Regions from separate parts of the Pontibacillus sp. ALD_SL1 genome, predicted to be linked through region 1. Evidence: a T-box and tRNA genes for the amino acid it is inferred to sense, from the RefSeq annotation. Region 1 holds a T-box; the other holds one or more tRNA genes.
What was found. A T-box is a leader RNA that pairs with one kind of tRNA and senses whether it is charged. The one in region 1 lies ahead of leuS (leucine--tRNA ligase), so its partner is inferred to be a tRNA-Leu.
Positions count from the first base shown of each region.

Region 2: it has a tRNA-Leu gene. The T-box ahead of leuS (leucine--tRNA ligase) is inferred to sense a tRNA for this amino acid. The anticodon was not compared.

Region 1 covers NZ_CP062974.1:2,892,551-2,899,880, reverse strand. Annotated here, with positions in the region: gene IMZ31_RS14695 (alpha/beta hydrolase) at 1-699, shown strand, start outside; gene IMZ31_RS14690 (tetraprenyl-beta-curcumene synthase family protein) at 763-1,800, shown strand; gene IMZ31_RS14685 (tRNA 5-(aminomethyl)-2-thiouridylate-methyltransferase MnmM) at 1,895-2,455, opposite strand; gene IMZ31_RS14680 (DUF2524 family protein) at 2,593-2,880, shown strand; gene IMZ31_RS14675 (ABC transporter ATP-binding protein) at 3,099-4,013, shown strand; gene IMZ31_RS14670 (ABC transporter permease) at 4,006-4,956, shown strand; T-box leader at 5,024-5,240, shown strand; gene leuS (leucine--tRNA ligase) at 5,311-7,330, shown strand, end outside.
Region 2 covers NZ_CP062975.1:448,908-456,237, forward strand. Annotated here, with positions in the region: gene IMZ31_RS21385 (FIST signal transduction protein) at 1-676, shown strand, start outside; gene IMZ31_RS24685 (methyl-accepting chemotaxis protein) at 773-1,753, shown strand; gene IMZ31_RS21395 (hypothetical protein) at 1,750-2,151, shown strand; gene IMZ31_RS21400 (hypothetical protein) at 2,264-2,737, shown strand; tRNA gene IMZ31_RS21405 (tRNA-Ile) at 2,805-2,881, shown strand; tRNA gene IMZ31_RS21410 (tRNA-Arg) at 2,908-2,984, shown strand; tRNA gene IMZ31_RS21415 (tRNA-Arg) at 2,993-3,067, shown strand; tRNA gene IMZ31_RS21420 (tRNA-Leu) at 3,073-3,156, shown strand; tRNA gene IMZ31_RS21425 (tRNA-Met) at 3,168-3,244, shown strand; tRNA gene IMZ31_RS21430 (tRNA-Thr) at 3,256-3,328, shown strand; gene IMZ31_RS21435 (hypothetical protein) at 3,514-3,681, shown strand; gene IMZ31_RS21440 (hypothetical protein) at 3,797-4,234, shown strand; gene IMZ31_RS21445 (replication initiation protein) at 4,255-5,391, opposite strand; gene IMZ31_RS21450 (hypothetical protein) at 6,085-6,264, opposite strand; gene IMZ31_RS21455 (RNA-guided endonuclease InsQ/TnpB family protein) at 6,594-7,330, opposite strand, start outside.

The DNA.
Region 1 (7,330 bases):
AATGACTTGGCGAATCGGTGGGTCAATGAAGGATATGAAGTTATATATGGCGATCTTCCTGCTCACGGAGAATACGATGGGGTTAAAGGGCATATTGACCGTTTTGAAGAATACTTAGAGGAGATTCGCAGTTGGGTGGAAGAAGCTCAAAAAACGAACTTACCTATTTTTTTACTGGCCCACAGTATGGGAGGTCTTGCTGCAATTCGATTACTAGAGGAGCAGGAGTTACCTATTAAAGCTGTAGTACTCTCCTCACCGGGGTTAGGGATTCAAAACCCTCCTCCTAAGCCTCTTCAGGTGGTTGCTAAGGGGTTAAATATTGTGGCACCTAAATTACAGCTAAAAGGCAATTTAAATCCTGAGCACGTAACAAGGAACACAAGTGTACTACAGAGGGATCACGGTGATCGTTTAATGTTAAAGAAAGTTTCTGTACGCTGGTACAAAGAATTTGAGAAGGGAATTGAACTAGCTTTTCAAAATATCGACAAGTATCAAGATGTGCCGACGCTTGTGATGCAAGCTGGAGATGATAAAATAGTAAATAAAGACGCTACACAAGAATGGTTTAATTCACTTCACATTCATGAAAAGTTTTATAAAGAATGGGAAGGATTATACCATGAGATCTTTAATGATCCCGAACAAGATGATGTATTTCAGTATGCTAAATCATTTCTGGAGATGCATCTATAGAATAGTGTAATAAAAAGGAGGTTGCTTCTTTTGGGCTCCATACCAAAACGGGCCATTCCCTTAATGGCTACGATTTACCGGAAGATTTTCCCTCAGGTTCACAAGGAATTAGGCTATTGGAAGGGGCGAGCAGAACAAATTCCCAACCAAGAGCTTCGTAGACAAGCTCTCGATTCAATAGAAAACAAAACCTTTCATTGTGAAGGGGGATCGATTTATGCGATTTTGGCAGGGGATAATCGGGATAAAGCCATCCAATTTGTAGTTGCTTATCAAACGATTTCGGATTACTTAGACAACTTGTGTGATCGGAGTACATCTTTAGACCCCCGGGATTTTCGAGCATTACATACTTCTATGAGGGATGCATTAACACCAGGAAATCCTATCAGGGATTATTACGCAGAACGTGAAGAGAAGGATGATGGAGGGTACCTAGAAGAGCTTGTGAAAACATGTCAGAATTTACTTGGACAACTTTCTAATTATCCACAGATAAAGGATTATCTATATGAATTAGCGGACCTATATTGTGATTTGCAAGTTCATAAGCATGTAAAAATGGATGAACGTGTGGGTCGTTTGAAGAGTTGGTTTGATAACCATCAGAAGCGTTGGAAAGACCTTAGCTGGTATGAGTTTTCTGCTTGTTCTGGTTCAACGCTTGGGGTCTTTTGCCTTGTCTCTTACGCTCACGGAGAACATTTGACTAAGGAAGTGGCGTCGCAAGTCTATAACGGATATTTCCCATATATGCAGGGGCTCCATATATTATTGGACTACTATATTGATCAGCAGGAAGACCTCGAAGAAGGAGACTTAAATTTCTGTACATATTATGATCATGAAGATCATATGAAGGAGCGCTTCCTGTACTTTATTGATCAAACAAAGCTACATGTTAACCCGCTACCTCATGCTTCTTTTCATCATATGGTACAAAAAGGACTTGTTGGTCTTTACTTAGCTGATTCGAAAGTTCAAAAGCTTCAAGGGGCTCGTCCGTTAGTGAAAGAACTATTAAGCGTAAGCGGCACAAAAGCGAAATTCTTCTACATGAACTCAAAACTGTATCACAAGATAAAACCCGCCCTAGCATAGAGGACGGGTTTTATTTTGCTTTCCTATACTAAAGCGTGCCAGACACCCTTTATCAAACTAAAGGGTGTCTGGCACGCTTTTATGCGTTAATGTGTTACTTCTTTTCGATTGCCAGAATAAATGGCGGAGTATTCACTTGATTCAAAAATCCGTAACGAAGGACGTTGTATTGTTTTTGATCTAGCTTTGAAAGGGATTTGAGTAGGGCTTCCTTTTCTTCTTGGCCACCTTCATGACCGTGGTATACAACAAGGATTAAAAGCCCCTTTTTCTTAAGCCTTTCTAGAATTCCGTGAACGGCTTCAAGTGTTGAAGCTGCTTCAGTAACAATCGTTTTGTCGCTGCCTGGGAGGTATCCGAGGTTAAAGATGGCCCCACCTAAAACGGCATCTTCATCTATATACTTTTTGAAGTGAGCATGGTCATCCATAATAAGGTTGACATTATGAATGTTATGTTCCACGAGTCTGTCATGCGTGGATTCAATCGCTTGTTCCTGAATGTCAAAGGAAAGCACATTTCCTTTGTCTCCAACGAGCTTACTTAAAAAGACAGTGTCATGGCCGTTTCCGGCTGTACCATCAAGGGCTGTTTCGCCTGGGGCGATTGATTGTTCTAACAAATGATGTGCATAATCTAAGATACGGTACAACATAGGTAAGATCTCCTTCTTAAGTTGTGTTTCGAAGCATTTTCCTATGATGCATTGTAGCATGTCTATACAAATAGCAAAAGTGAATTGAAATGCATAGGAATAGGTCTGATGCACATTATAGGAATGAGGTGATAATCATGGCGACACGTGAATCCATAGAAAACATGGTAGAAGTGGCAAAAAGAAAGATGGAAACTGCCAGAGAACAATTAGAACAGGCTAACCAAGTCGGTTATCAGCCAAATGATGAGTATAGCCAGGCTCAACTTGGTTTAGAAGAAGCAGAAACTGAAATTCAAAAGCTTATGCATAGCGCCAACCATCAACAGAAAGATGAGCTTCACCGTTTGCATTTGCAAGTGACACAAGTTTTAAACGACATGATTTTGGATCACGAAGATCTAGGGGAATATAAGCAGCAATAAATGAAGTACCCTGCGCATAGAGGCGCAGGGTTTCTTTGTGTTCTCAGCAAGAAAAAAATGTAAAAAACCTAAAAACCTTGAAACTAAATCTGGTTAGTAACGTATAACAAATGAAGTACGAACGATTCTATTTTAGCTTCTGGCATTATTGGCAATGGAGGTACGAATTTTAGTGTGTGCATAGGGGCAGATGGAAATTTATAAGGGGGTAATAACACATGGCCAAATCAGTTGTACAACTTAAAGGGTTGAGAAAAGACATTAAGAACAAAACGATCATCCATGACCTGGATCTGGATTTGTATGAAGGAGAGGTCTTTGGTTTCCTTGGACCGAATGGAGCGGGTAAAACAACAACAATTCGAATGATGGTAGGTCTTATGAAACCTACTGCGGGAAATGTAATCATTGGAGGAACTTCTTTACTTGAGAACTATGAGAAAACGATCAGTCAAGTGGGGGCAATCGTTGAGAACCCAGAATTGTATGATTACATGTCTGGATATAAGAATCTGATCCATTTCTCTAGGATGCACAAAGGAATTATGAAAGAACGCATTCAAGAGGTAATAAATCAAGTTGGGTTAACTTCTCGTATTGGTGACAAGGTGAAAACATATTCTCTTGGGATGAGGCAACGCTTAGGTTTAGCCCAAGCACTCTTGCATAAACCCAAGTTTCTAATTTTGGATGAGCCAACGAATGGATTAGACCCTGCTGGAATTCGGGAGTTTCGTACATACTTACGTAAGATTGCTCAAGAAGAAGGGGTGAGTATTCTTGTTTCTAGTCACCTTTTATCAGAAATCGAATTAATGTGTGATCGAGTCGGAATTATTCAAAAGGGAAAATTGATTGATATTCGTACTGTTAACGAAGAAACGCAGAAAACGAAGTGGACGTTTACTGTGAATCAACCTATTCAAGCGAAAGATGTTTTGGAGCAGGCATTTGAAGGAGTAGGGATTGAAGCAAATGAGCAATCTATTTCCCTATCAATAACTCAAGATCATGTACCAGAGTATAATAAAGTATTAGTGGAACAAGGGGTTCTCGTTTATGGAATTGAAAATACGAAATCAACATTAGAAGACGAATTCTTGAAAGTAACAGGAGGTGAGCAAGTTGGGTAGTTTTGTTAATTTAGTTCGTAATGAATGGATGAAACTAATGCAAAGAAAGAGTACATGGATTATGTCTATTATTCTTATAATTGCTGTGTTCGGTATATTTGGAGTTTTGAAATGGGATTACAGCCACCGAGAAGAATCAGTTGGGCCAAATACTACTGAACAAAGACTACAGCAACAAATAAACACATACGAAGCTCAAAAATCAGAAGCTGATTCTTCTTCTCAGGAGTATAAGAATGCTGTTGAGCAAATTGAACTTGCCCAATATCGTCTAGATGAAGGGTTAGCGCCTGCTGAGGTGGGGAGTTTCTGGCATGTTATGAATACATCAGCTAACTTCTTTTCTTTAATCGTTTTATTTGTCATTATTGTGGCGTCAGGTATTTTGGCTCATGAATTTCAAAAAGGTACAATTAAATTACTGGCTATTCGACCGGCCACGCGTACAAAGCTGCTTTACAGTAAATATGTAACGGTACTTCTCTTCTCTGTTGCGATTGCTTTGCTTTTACTTGTTTCCTCACTTGTTGCATCACTCTTATACTTCCCTTATGATTCTTACACCCATTTGACTTGGAATGGGGAGTCCGTTTCAGAGTGGCCGGCAATTTTCTGGATCTTACAAAGTTATCTTTATGCGATGGTAAACGTTGTAGTAATGGGGACGATTGCATTTGTAATAGGAGCACTATTTCGTTCAAGCGGATTGGCAATTGGGATTACAATGTTCTTCTCTTTCGCTACGTTACCTGTAATGATGATGTTGAGAAAATATGAATGGGCTAAGTATATTTTGTTTTCACACGTTGAGTTTTCGATGCATCTTAGTCAACCGTTTGTCGATGTAACGCCTTTATTTTCGTTAATGGTCATTCTTATGTATTTGGTCATCTTTCATGCACTTATGTACACTTCCTTTAAGAAACGCGACATAGCTGTTTAATTAGGGATTCGTCTTCTTGACATTGTTAAAAGAATTGCTTACAATTTACTATCATATACTAACGGTCTGAATAACTGTGATAAGGACTAGTAATAAAGATGTCAAGTAAGAAGAGAGGTAGCGGCTGGTGAAAGCTATCCTTGGCCTTTATGAACTCACCTTTGATGTTGCGCACCTGAACGTAAGAGTAGGGTTCGCCGTTCTCCGCGTTAAGGATTCGAGTGAGCGTCAATTGGCGTTAATTTGGGTGGTACCACGGGTATTCAAAACCTCTCGTCCCAGAGTTTGGGGCGAGGGGTTTATTTTTTATACTCAGATCACATTATTCAGTACAAGTTCTAGGAGGTCAAAGGAATGGCATACGATCACAAATCGATCGAAAAGAAATGGCAAGATTACTGGGTTGGTGACAAAGTCTTTAAAGCTGACAGCAGTAGTGATAAAGAAAAATTTTATGCACTAGATATGTTCCCTTATCCATCAGGAGCTGGTCTTCACGTTGGACACCCTGAGGGAATGACTGCAACAGACATCGTTTCTCGTATGAAACGCATGCAAGGCTATGAAGTTCTTCACCCAATGGGCTGGGATGCATTTGGACTACCTGCTGAGCAATATGCACTTGATACAGGGAACGATCCGGCTGTCTTTACGCAGCAAAATATCGATAACTTCCGTCGTCAAATTCAAGCACTTGGGTTCTCTTATGACTGGGATCGTGAAGTAAATACTACAGATCCAAACTATTATAAATGGACGCAGTGGATCTTCACGAAACTGTATGAGAAAGGTTTAGCCTACGTAGACGAAGTGGCTGTTAACTGGTGTCCTGCACTTGGTACAGTTCTTGCGAATGAAGAAGTTGTAGACGGTGTAAGTGAGCGTGGTGGACACCCGGTTGTTCGTAAACCTATGAAACAGTGGATGCTTAAAATTACGGCTTATGCAGATCGTTTATTAGAAGACCTTGAAGACCTAGACTGGCCTGAGAGTATTAAAGATATGCAGCGTAACTGGATTGGTAAATCTGAAGGGGCAGATGTTCACTTTGAAGTAGATGGACACGATGAAACGTTCACCGTATTTACGACCCGTCCAGATACTTTGTTCGGTGCAACGTATGCTGTCCTAGCTCCTGAACACCCATTTGTTGAACGAATTGTATCTGCTGAACAAAAAGAAGCGGTTCAAGCTTATATAAATGAAGTGACGAAGAAAAGTGACTTAGAGCGCACGGACCTTGCGAAAGAAAAGTCAGGCGTTTTCTCAGGAGCATATGCGATTAACCCAGTAAATGGAGAACGCATCCAGATATGGGTAGCAGACTATGTTCTAATGTCTTACGGTTCTGGTGCAATCATGGCTGTTCCTGCTCACGATGAACGTGATTATGAATTTGCTAAAACGTTTGATCTTCCTATCCGTGCAGTGCTAGAAGGTGGAGACGTTGAAAAAGAAGCTTATACAGAAGATGGTAAACATATTAATTCTGACTTCCTAAATGGTCTTGATAAAAAAGAAGGCATTCAAAAAGCAATTGAGTGGCTTGAAGAAGAAGGTAAGGGTGAGAAGAAAACGTCTTACCGTCTTCGCGACTGGCTGTTTAGCCGTCAGCGTTATTGGGGAGAACCAATCCCGGTTATTCATTGGGAAGATGGTTCTGTAACGGCTGAAAAAGTCGAAAATCTTCCTCTTGAACTACCGAAGACAGAAAACATTAAGCCTTCAGGCACTGGCGAATCTCCGCTTGCTAACATTGAAGATTGGGTAAACGTCGTAGACCCAGAGACAGGGATGAAAGGTCGTCGTGAAACGAATACAATGCCACAATGGGCAGGTAGCTGCTGGTACTTCCTTCGGTACATTGATCCGGACAACAGCGAGCAATTAGCTGATCCAGAAAAACTGAAAGAATGGTTGCCGGTTGATATGTATATTGGGGGAGCGGAACATGCTGTACTTCACCTTCTATATGCTCGCTTCTGGCATAAATTCCTTTACGACATTGGCGTGGTGCCGACTAAAGAACCGTTCCAACGTTTATTCAACCAAGGTATGATCCTAGGAGAAAACAACGAGAAAATGAGTAAGTCGAAAGGAAATGTTGTGAACCCAGATGATATCGTCGAGACACACGGTGCAGACACATTGCGACTTTACGAAATGTTCATGGGGCCTTTAGAAGCATCGGTAGCTTGGTCTACAAATGGTTTAGATGGAGCTCGTCGCTTCTTAGATCGGGTATACCGCCTTTTTGCTACAGAAGAGGGGAGTCTCTCTGAAAAAGTTAAAAAAGGTAGTCAAAGTACAGATCTTGAACGTAGTTACCATGAGACAGTTAAGAAAGTAACTGAAAACTTTGAAGCACTTCGGT
Region 2 (7,330 bases), on a different replicon from region 1:
CATAGGGGATTATACAAACGTCGTATTTGTTGGCGGGACGAGTGCTGATAAAGATTTTGTCGATTTCAAAGAACACAGTGTTTTCGCTCAAGGGAAGGCTTTTCGGGACTCAGCTGTATTGGTGCTGATGAAGCCTAAGCGGCCATTTGAAATTATTAAAACCCAAAGCTTTCGTGTGTTAAATGAGAAGCTGATGGCCACGAAAGTGGATGAAGAAAAACGTTTAGTTCATGAATTCAACGGAAAGCCAGCGCTTGAGGAATATGCCAGGGCCCTGAACGTTGATGTTTCTGAAGCAGAGAATTACTTCTGGACAAATCCAGTTGGAATCGTCGTTACCGATCACCCGTTTGTTCGAAGCCCGATACCAGGCGGGGAAGATGGCAGCATTATGTTTTGCTGTAATATCCTAAAGGATATGGATGCTCATTTGTTGGAAGAGACAGAAATTGTCGATGAAACAGATGCGCTTATTAAACGGATCAATAAAAAGCAAGATATTACAGCGTTGATTCAGTTCAACTGTTCTGCTAGAACCATTGAACTTGAGAATCGCGATTTGATTCATGAGTATGCGAACATTTTCAACCACGTTCCTCACGTAGGAATATCTTGTTTTGGAGAATCGTACATTGCTCATATTAATCAATCCGCGACCATGCTAGTCTTCCGTTAAACAGAGGAACTGCCTCTGTTTTTTTGTGGGGATAAAAACTTGAGCTATGAAACGGAAGTGTGGTAGATCGTGTATAGAAAATGAAGGAGGGGTCCCATGAAAGGGAAAGTGGGGATGTATGTCACAACATCATGCTTATTCATTGCAGTCTCTTCTCTCTTTGCTTCCTTTCTGATAACCCTTTTGTTAGGAGTGATTAGTATTCTTTTGTGGGTTACGCTTGATGCAAAGAAGAAGAATACTGTTTTAATGGAAGAGGTGGAGGAGCTACAACGTGTGAACAGAAAAAGGGAAAGTGAGAATGAGAAGCTTTTGACAGAGACGAAGAGTAAATATGAAAACAAGGAAAAGGAGATTAAGAGGCTCTTAAATGAACATAAAGGAAAAATAGAGGGCGATGTTGTTGTAGATTGGGTGAAGTTTCGCTTCCCCGATCTCCCAAAAATAAAAGAGGAAAACCAAACGCATGAAGATACAAGATTAAGTGAATACATCGCTCAAGTTGTGAAACAAACAAATAATGTAGCGATGTCTTCTAACGAAACATCCGATCATATGAAAGTATTAAACAAGCAAGCAGGAAACATCCATGACATTATACAGGTTATTCAGAGTGTAGCAGAAAGGACTAATTTACTTGCCTTAAACGCTTCGATAGAGGCAGCAAGGGCTGGGGAACAAGGGAAGGGGTTTACAGTTGTGGCAAATGAAGTGAAAAAATTAGCGGATCAGACTCAGACAAACGTAGCCAAAATCGCATCTATTATTGAAAACATGAATGATTCCATCGGAAAAACCAATTCATCCATGACGCAATTAGAGCATGACACCGAGAAAAGCATGTCTATTATCCTGTCATTGGGAGAAGCGGGTCTAAAGGCAGAACAAACGATTGAGTTGCTCCATAAGGAAAATAGGGAAAACGTTCAAGAAATGCGTGATCTGTTGCATGCATACGCAAACGATCTGGAAGACAGTTATGAGGAATGGAAAAGACAAACGGGAGAGCAAGAAGGAGGATGGATGGAACGACAAGGGCGATACAAAAAAATGCTTGAGGAGGTGGAACGGTTGTGAATGAATGGAAAAACCATGTCGTTCTTGGACACCAGTATTTGGAATTATACTTGTTTATGGATTACGGGATTAACCTTATAGAGAAATGGTGTAAAGGGAAGGATTCTGCGGGCATCCAAAAGGATATGGATGAGTTTTTGTTCTTTTTTCAAGACGAAAAAGAAAAAACAAGGTCCCTTGCACAAAGATGGGATTTCGACAAAAAGGATATGGATGAATTAGACGAAACGTTAGATGCTATGCAAAGAGTGGTGTATCAATACTGGGCATACGTGGATGAAGAACAGTTTACAAAAAACAAAGAAAAAGCTGCAATTCTCTTGCGTGAGACCATTACAATATGTGAACGAACGATTCGTAATTATTATCAAATGCATTTTAAAGTCATGGATTCATAACCCTGGAAAGGGTTTTTTGTACGCATATGGCGCATATGTTTACCCGAGGTATTCCCTTTTTTTCATTCTGGTTCTACAATACATTAGAAGAAGAAGAAGAGGAGGAATTGATATGATCGAATGGAACGTTACCTCAGACCTTGAGCCTGGATTAAAGGAAGCGGTTACCAAGATGGTTGGTTTCATGTTGTCTCATGAAGTTCATTCCATATCATTTTCGCTGTACGGTTTTTATCGGTACGAGTTCCTGATTAAAAAGAACAGGGAAAAATATGAAGTTTTTTTAATAGAAGAAGAGCCAACCGTGCCTGATTTCTTGACAGGTGGAGAATTGAAAGATTACCAGGAAGAAGTTCGTTGGCATCGGGATAAAACCAATATTCAGTGTAAGGACATTCATGTTAAACAGGAAATAGAAGAAAGTATGAAAAAAAGGGTAATGCCTCTTATAGAGTCGTTCTTAGGGGTATGGGAAATGTGTAATGGAGCGGAAGTGAATGATATTGAAATTCAAACTCAAAACGAAGACATTTGTTTGCACTATGAAGAATATGAAGGCATTTTTGTAAAAATAGAAAAAATATAATCATTTCCTCTAGTCTACTCAAATGGAATCGTCTACAATATGAACGCTTATAAATGATTCGAATAATGGACCCATAGCTCAGCTGGTTAGAGCAATCGGCTCATAACCGATCGGTCGCAGGTTCGAGTCCTGCTGGGTCCACCATTGATGCAAAACTGATTCATTTTATTGTGCCAGTAGCTCAGCTGGATAGAGCAACAGCCTTCTAAGCTGTGGGTCGGGGGTTCGAATCCCTTCTGGCGCGCCATATGTTTTGCCCACGTAGTGTAAAGGATAACACATGAGATTTCGGCTCTCAGAATATGGGTTCGATTCCTGTCGTGGGCGCCAGCTTTGCCGATGTGGCGGAATGGCAGACGCGCTCGACTCAAAATCGAGTGTCTTCGGACGTGTGGGTTCGAATCCCACCATCGGTACCATTTTATCATATCGCGGGGTAGAGCAGTCTGGTAGCTCGTCGGGCTCATAACCCGAAGGTCGCAGGTTCAAATCCTGTCCCCGCAACCATTTTCAATTACGCTCCCATAGCTCAGTCGGTAGAGCACTTCCATGGTAAGGAAGAGGTCGGCGGTTCGAACCCGTCTGTGAGCGTCGCTTATATGACAGCGTTCTCAAATAAAGTCGTTGTTCTTGTAAATAATTGCGAAAAAGTAGATTTATTTATCTTTTAATGATAAGTAAATCTACTTTTTTCTGTCAGAATCGTATAAAAATCTAGTTTTTCCAACAACTTCTTTGTATAATATTAGGAGATGCATATAGGGAGGAAGAAAAACATGGTTTTCATATGTGCAAACGAAAATCAAAATGAACTCAAACGTTTAGTAGATGAAATTACAGCGGCAATCGGTATACCCCTTATGATAATGGGGTCATGTATCTATACAACATCAAAAGATTATGTGGAACAAGCATTACGGGTTCTTGTCAACTACCCCCACTAAATCAGAGATTCGGAAGGGGTCTCCTTCGCTAACGACGATGAAATAAAGGGGTTTTTCATCAAAAAAAGCCAAAATCATGGTATAGTACCCCAAACACTTATAGGGGGAATTACTTATGTACAAAGATCTCTCCGATTCGAAACGCCAGGAAATTGAAGGGAGACTTTCCTTTCTTGCTCCGCATCAAATAAGGGAACTCGAGAGTGTGTATGGCGAGGAAATCGCCTCTTCGACAAGCGCGGTTGAATTAGGGTCTATGAATCCTAAAAGTGCTGTTGCTGGGTCTGCTATCTTAGGTGGATCGGTTCTCGGTGGGCTAAGTCTTATGTTATCCAACATGGGGATCCCCACGCCGCTTGATGAAATGTTCGCGTTCTTTCAACAAACGTGGATGTTTATCAAGTTTCACGCTGTTTCCTTCTTATTTGATTGGGTCATTGCCTGCTTAAAGGTGATCGGTCTTGGAGTTGCTGGAGTTGGGGCTTATAAGTGCGCGAAGCCGATGGTTTTAAAAATCAACGGTAAAAAAGTCAGTACAGAACAAAAGCGATGAATCCCTTTATCGCTTTTTTCTTATTCAACCATATTTTCTAGTTCTTTCTTCAACTCTCTTTTTTCTCTTTCGATTTCCTCTTGTGTTTTCGGGGATGCGGGTTCATCAGACGGCGGGTCTTTCTTCTGTTCTAAAAACCAACCTGGAACAGGCGCATGATCAGAGGTAGCAGCGTCAACCGCGTGACCAGCCTCTTTTAATCCATAATACTCTTTCAGCTTGTGAATCAATAGGCCGATTGGTGTTGTTACGTTCGGCTGTTGGATCAAAGAATGAAAGGTTACATAAAGGTTGTGACGGGGATTGTCGTCCCAAATGTATTCCGACCATGCCACTAATTTTTTAAATGTAGCCTCCGTTAGTTGGTCTCCTGATGAGGATAAAAGGGAATTCATAGAACGATGAAGTTCGTCCTCATTTGGTTCCCCGCATTCGTCGCCTGAAGGTAACGTTTCGATTCTTGCGTTCGAAGTTCTAACGAGTTGAAAACGAATTCCAGAAACCTTTCTTCCGCTCTTTATCGTTTCGTATGTAAAAGAGATGTCCGTTTTTTGTTTCAATTCTTCTTTAGCAGGATTGAGGACGCGTTTCCTGAGGTTGTGAAATTCTTTGTATTTATCTTGTAGCCCCAATTGTTTTCTGAAGTCCGAGAGATTCACGGTCATCTCACCGATCCGATCCCATTTTTTCAAAAGCTCGTAGATCCGTATAGAAGAACCTCTTTTCAAAGCTAAGATGTTTTTCAACTTGTAAGAGGTGAATTCCCGTTTCAACTGTATTAAATAAGGTTTTAAGCGAGGATCAAAAGACATAAGAATTGTTCCCTCGTTGTGATCGTACTCTACATAAGAAATCCATCCCATCTGTTTTGTCTTTTGTCCGTCTTTGATCTCAAGAATTTTGGACATCAGGTTTTTCGTGATCGCCCTTAGTTCTGAATATTTAGGCGTACCTGTTTGACCAATTAATTCGCAAAACAGTTTTATAGGAAGCTTATACGTTTTAAAGTCCTGGTCATCTTTTCGGATTTCACTCACAAGGAACAATACGATTTTCTGTTCCGTCGTCGTCAAATGATAATTAGCTTCTACAAGTGCGTTAAGTTTCGTTACCACATTTTCCTCTTGTTTTTGTGCAATGAGATTACTCCCTGACATGTATGAACCTCCTTAATGCTTCTAAAGGAAGTTTAGCACACGAAGAGATTTTCGTACACAGAACCAAAAGTGTACGGGTTTCTTGTAATGTCTTTAACCATAAATGTACGGAGTTTATTCCTATGTCCGCCTGAAGTACTTCTGTATTAGAGTTTATAACCAAAAGTGTACGGAGTCGTTTCGATTTCTATGCAAAAAAGCTTCTGTATTTATCTTCATAACCAAAAATGTACGGGTTTCTTGTGGATTGTCTAACCAAAAGTGACGGAGTCCGTTTCGATTTCTATGCAAAACGCTTCAATATTTGTATTGATAACCAAAAGTGTATGGGTTTTTGAATCGTTGTAACCAAAAATGTACGGGTATAAAGCGGAAAAACATAGAGGGGGCCATCCGTAATCAAAACGGGAAAAGGATAACCAAAAAAGTACGGGTTACATGCCTGCAACCAAATTTGTACGCTTTTTAACCAAAATGGTACGGGTGTTGCACCAAAAGGATACGGGTGTTGCACCATTTCTGTACGGGTTTCTAACCAGAACTGTACAAGGAAACCACCAAACTTGTACGGGAATCAACTTCAAAACCTACGGGAGACAAGGGGTTTAAAGTTCCGAAAACAACAAAACAATAAAACGGTGTAAAACAAGGAAAAACACCAAAACAAGGGTTTGATTATCCGTACATTTTTGGTTATTCCTTTTTGAATACAGGGATGACTCTTTTAAAAATATGGACGGACACCGCTATCAGTAAGGATAGTGTCGCAACATTTGCTAGTACATGGTCTGTATAATAAAAAAGATACGAAGCGAGCGACGTCGAACAAAAAAGCAGTGTTCCGTATATAAGAAGGCGAAGGCCTTTTGACATGTCTATTCCTCCTGTGATCCGTATTGGGTAACGATATAGTGTACGCCAAGAACGAAATAGTTATGAGAACAAATCTTTTTCTAGATCATTGTATTGCCTTTTCCTTCTTAATCGCGTGACATCCTCACGGGGTTAAAACCCCATGCATCCTGCAAGGATCTAAGGAAGTCTCTTACTCCTTCGGAATAAAGCAGTGTTTTTCTGCTTTACAGTTGTTCTGTTTCCAACCCGAATTCAACGTAGAGACCACAGGCCGTGTCACGCGGCCCTCCCAGCTCGGATTATACCGTCTGGGCACCCAGTCTATCACCAGAAAACTGGCTACACCGCTAGGCTCGTGCGATATTATGACTTGCGTTTAAATCAGCGTGCGAGGCGTACCCACAAGAACGACACTTAAATCGATCTCTCGATCGATTTTTCTTTTCAGCATGACCACATGCAGAACACGTCTGACTCGTTTTGTACGGGTCGATATCCGTTACGGTTATGCCGTATTTCGAGGCGCACTCCCTAATAAACTGTTTAAGCTGATAAAATGCCCAGGAGTGGATGGTACGATCGCTTCGTTTGGTCGACTTGCACGTTTTTCGTATGTCATCTAATTTCTCAAGTTTAATTACAGGGTTTTCAAACTGAAGGGAAAACAACACAATATCACGGGCTAATTGACGGTTAAAGTTCGTCATCCAACGCTTTTCTTTTTGACCTACGCGTTTAACGGCACGCAGTGCCTTCTTTTTACTTAACGAACGGCGCAGGGAACGAAAATGACGTCGTTTAAACCCAACTTCTTTCCCGCTGAAAAACTGACGTTTTCCACTGGTTGGTTCGGAAACAACAGCCAAATGACGAAGACCTACATCGACACCAATCGGTGTCTGTTGATCTCTGCCCATTCCATCAATTGGAGTGGCCATTTCAATCGGGATCGCTACATACCATTTCTTTCCCTTTCGGAATAGCTGCAAGGTCTTTCGGATGCCTTTATACCCTTTCGTTAAAAAAGGGAAATAGGTCCGTACGGTTTCATTCTCGATCACAGGAAGTTGGAGTTTACCAAGGC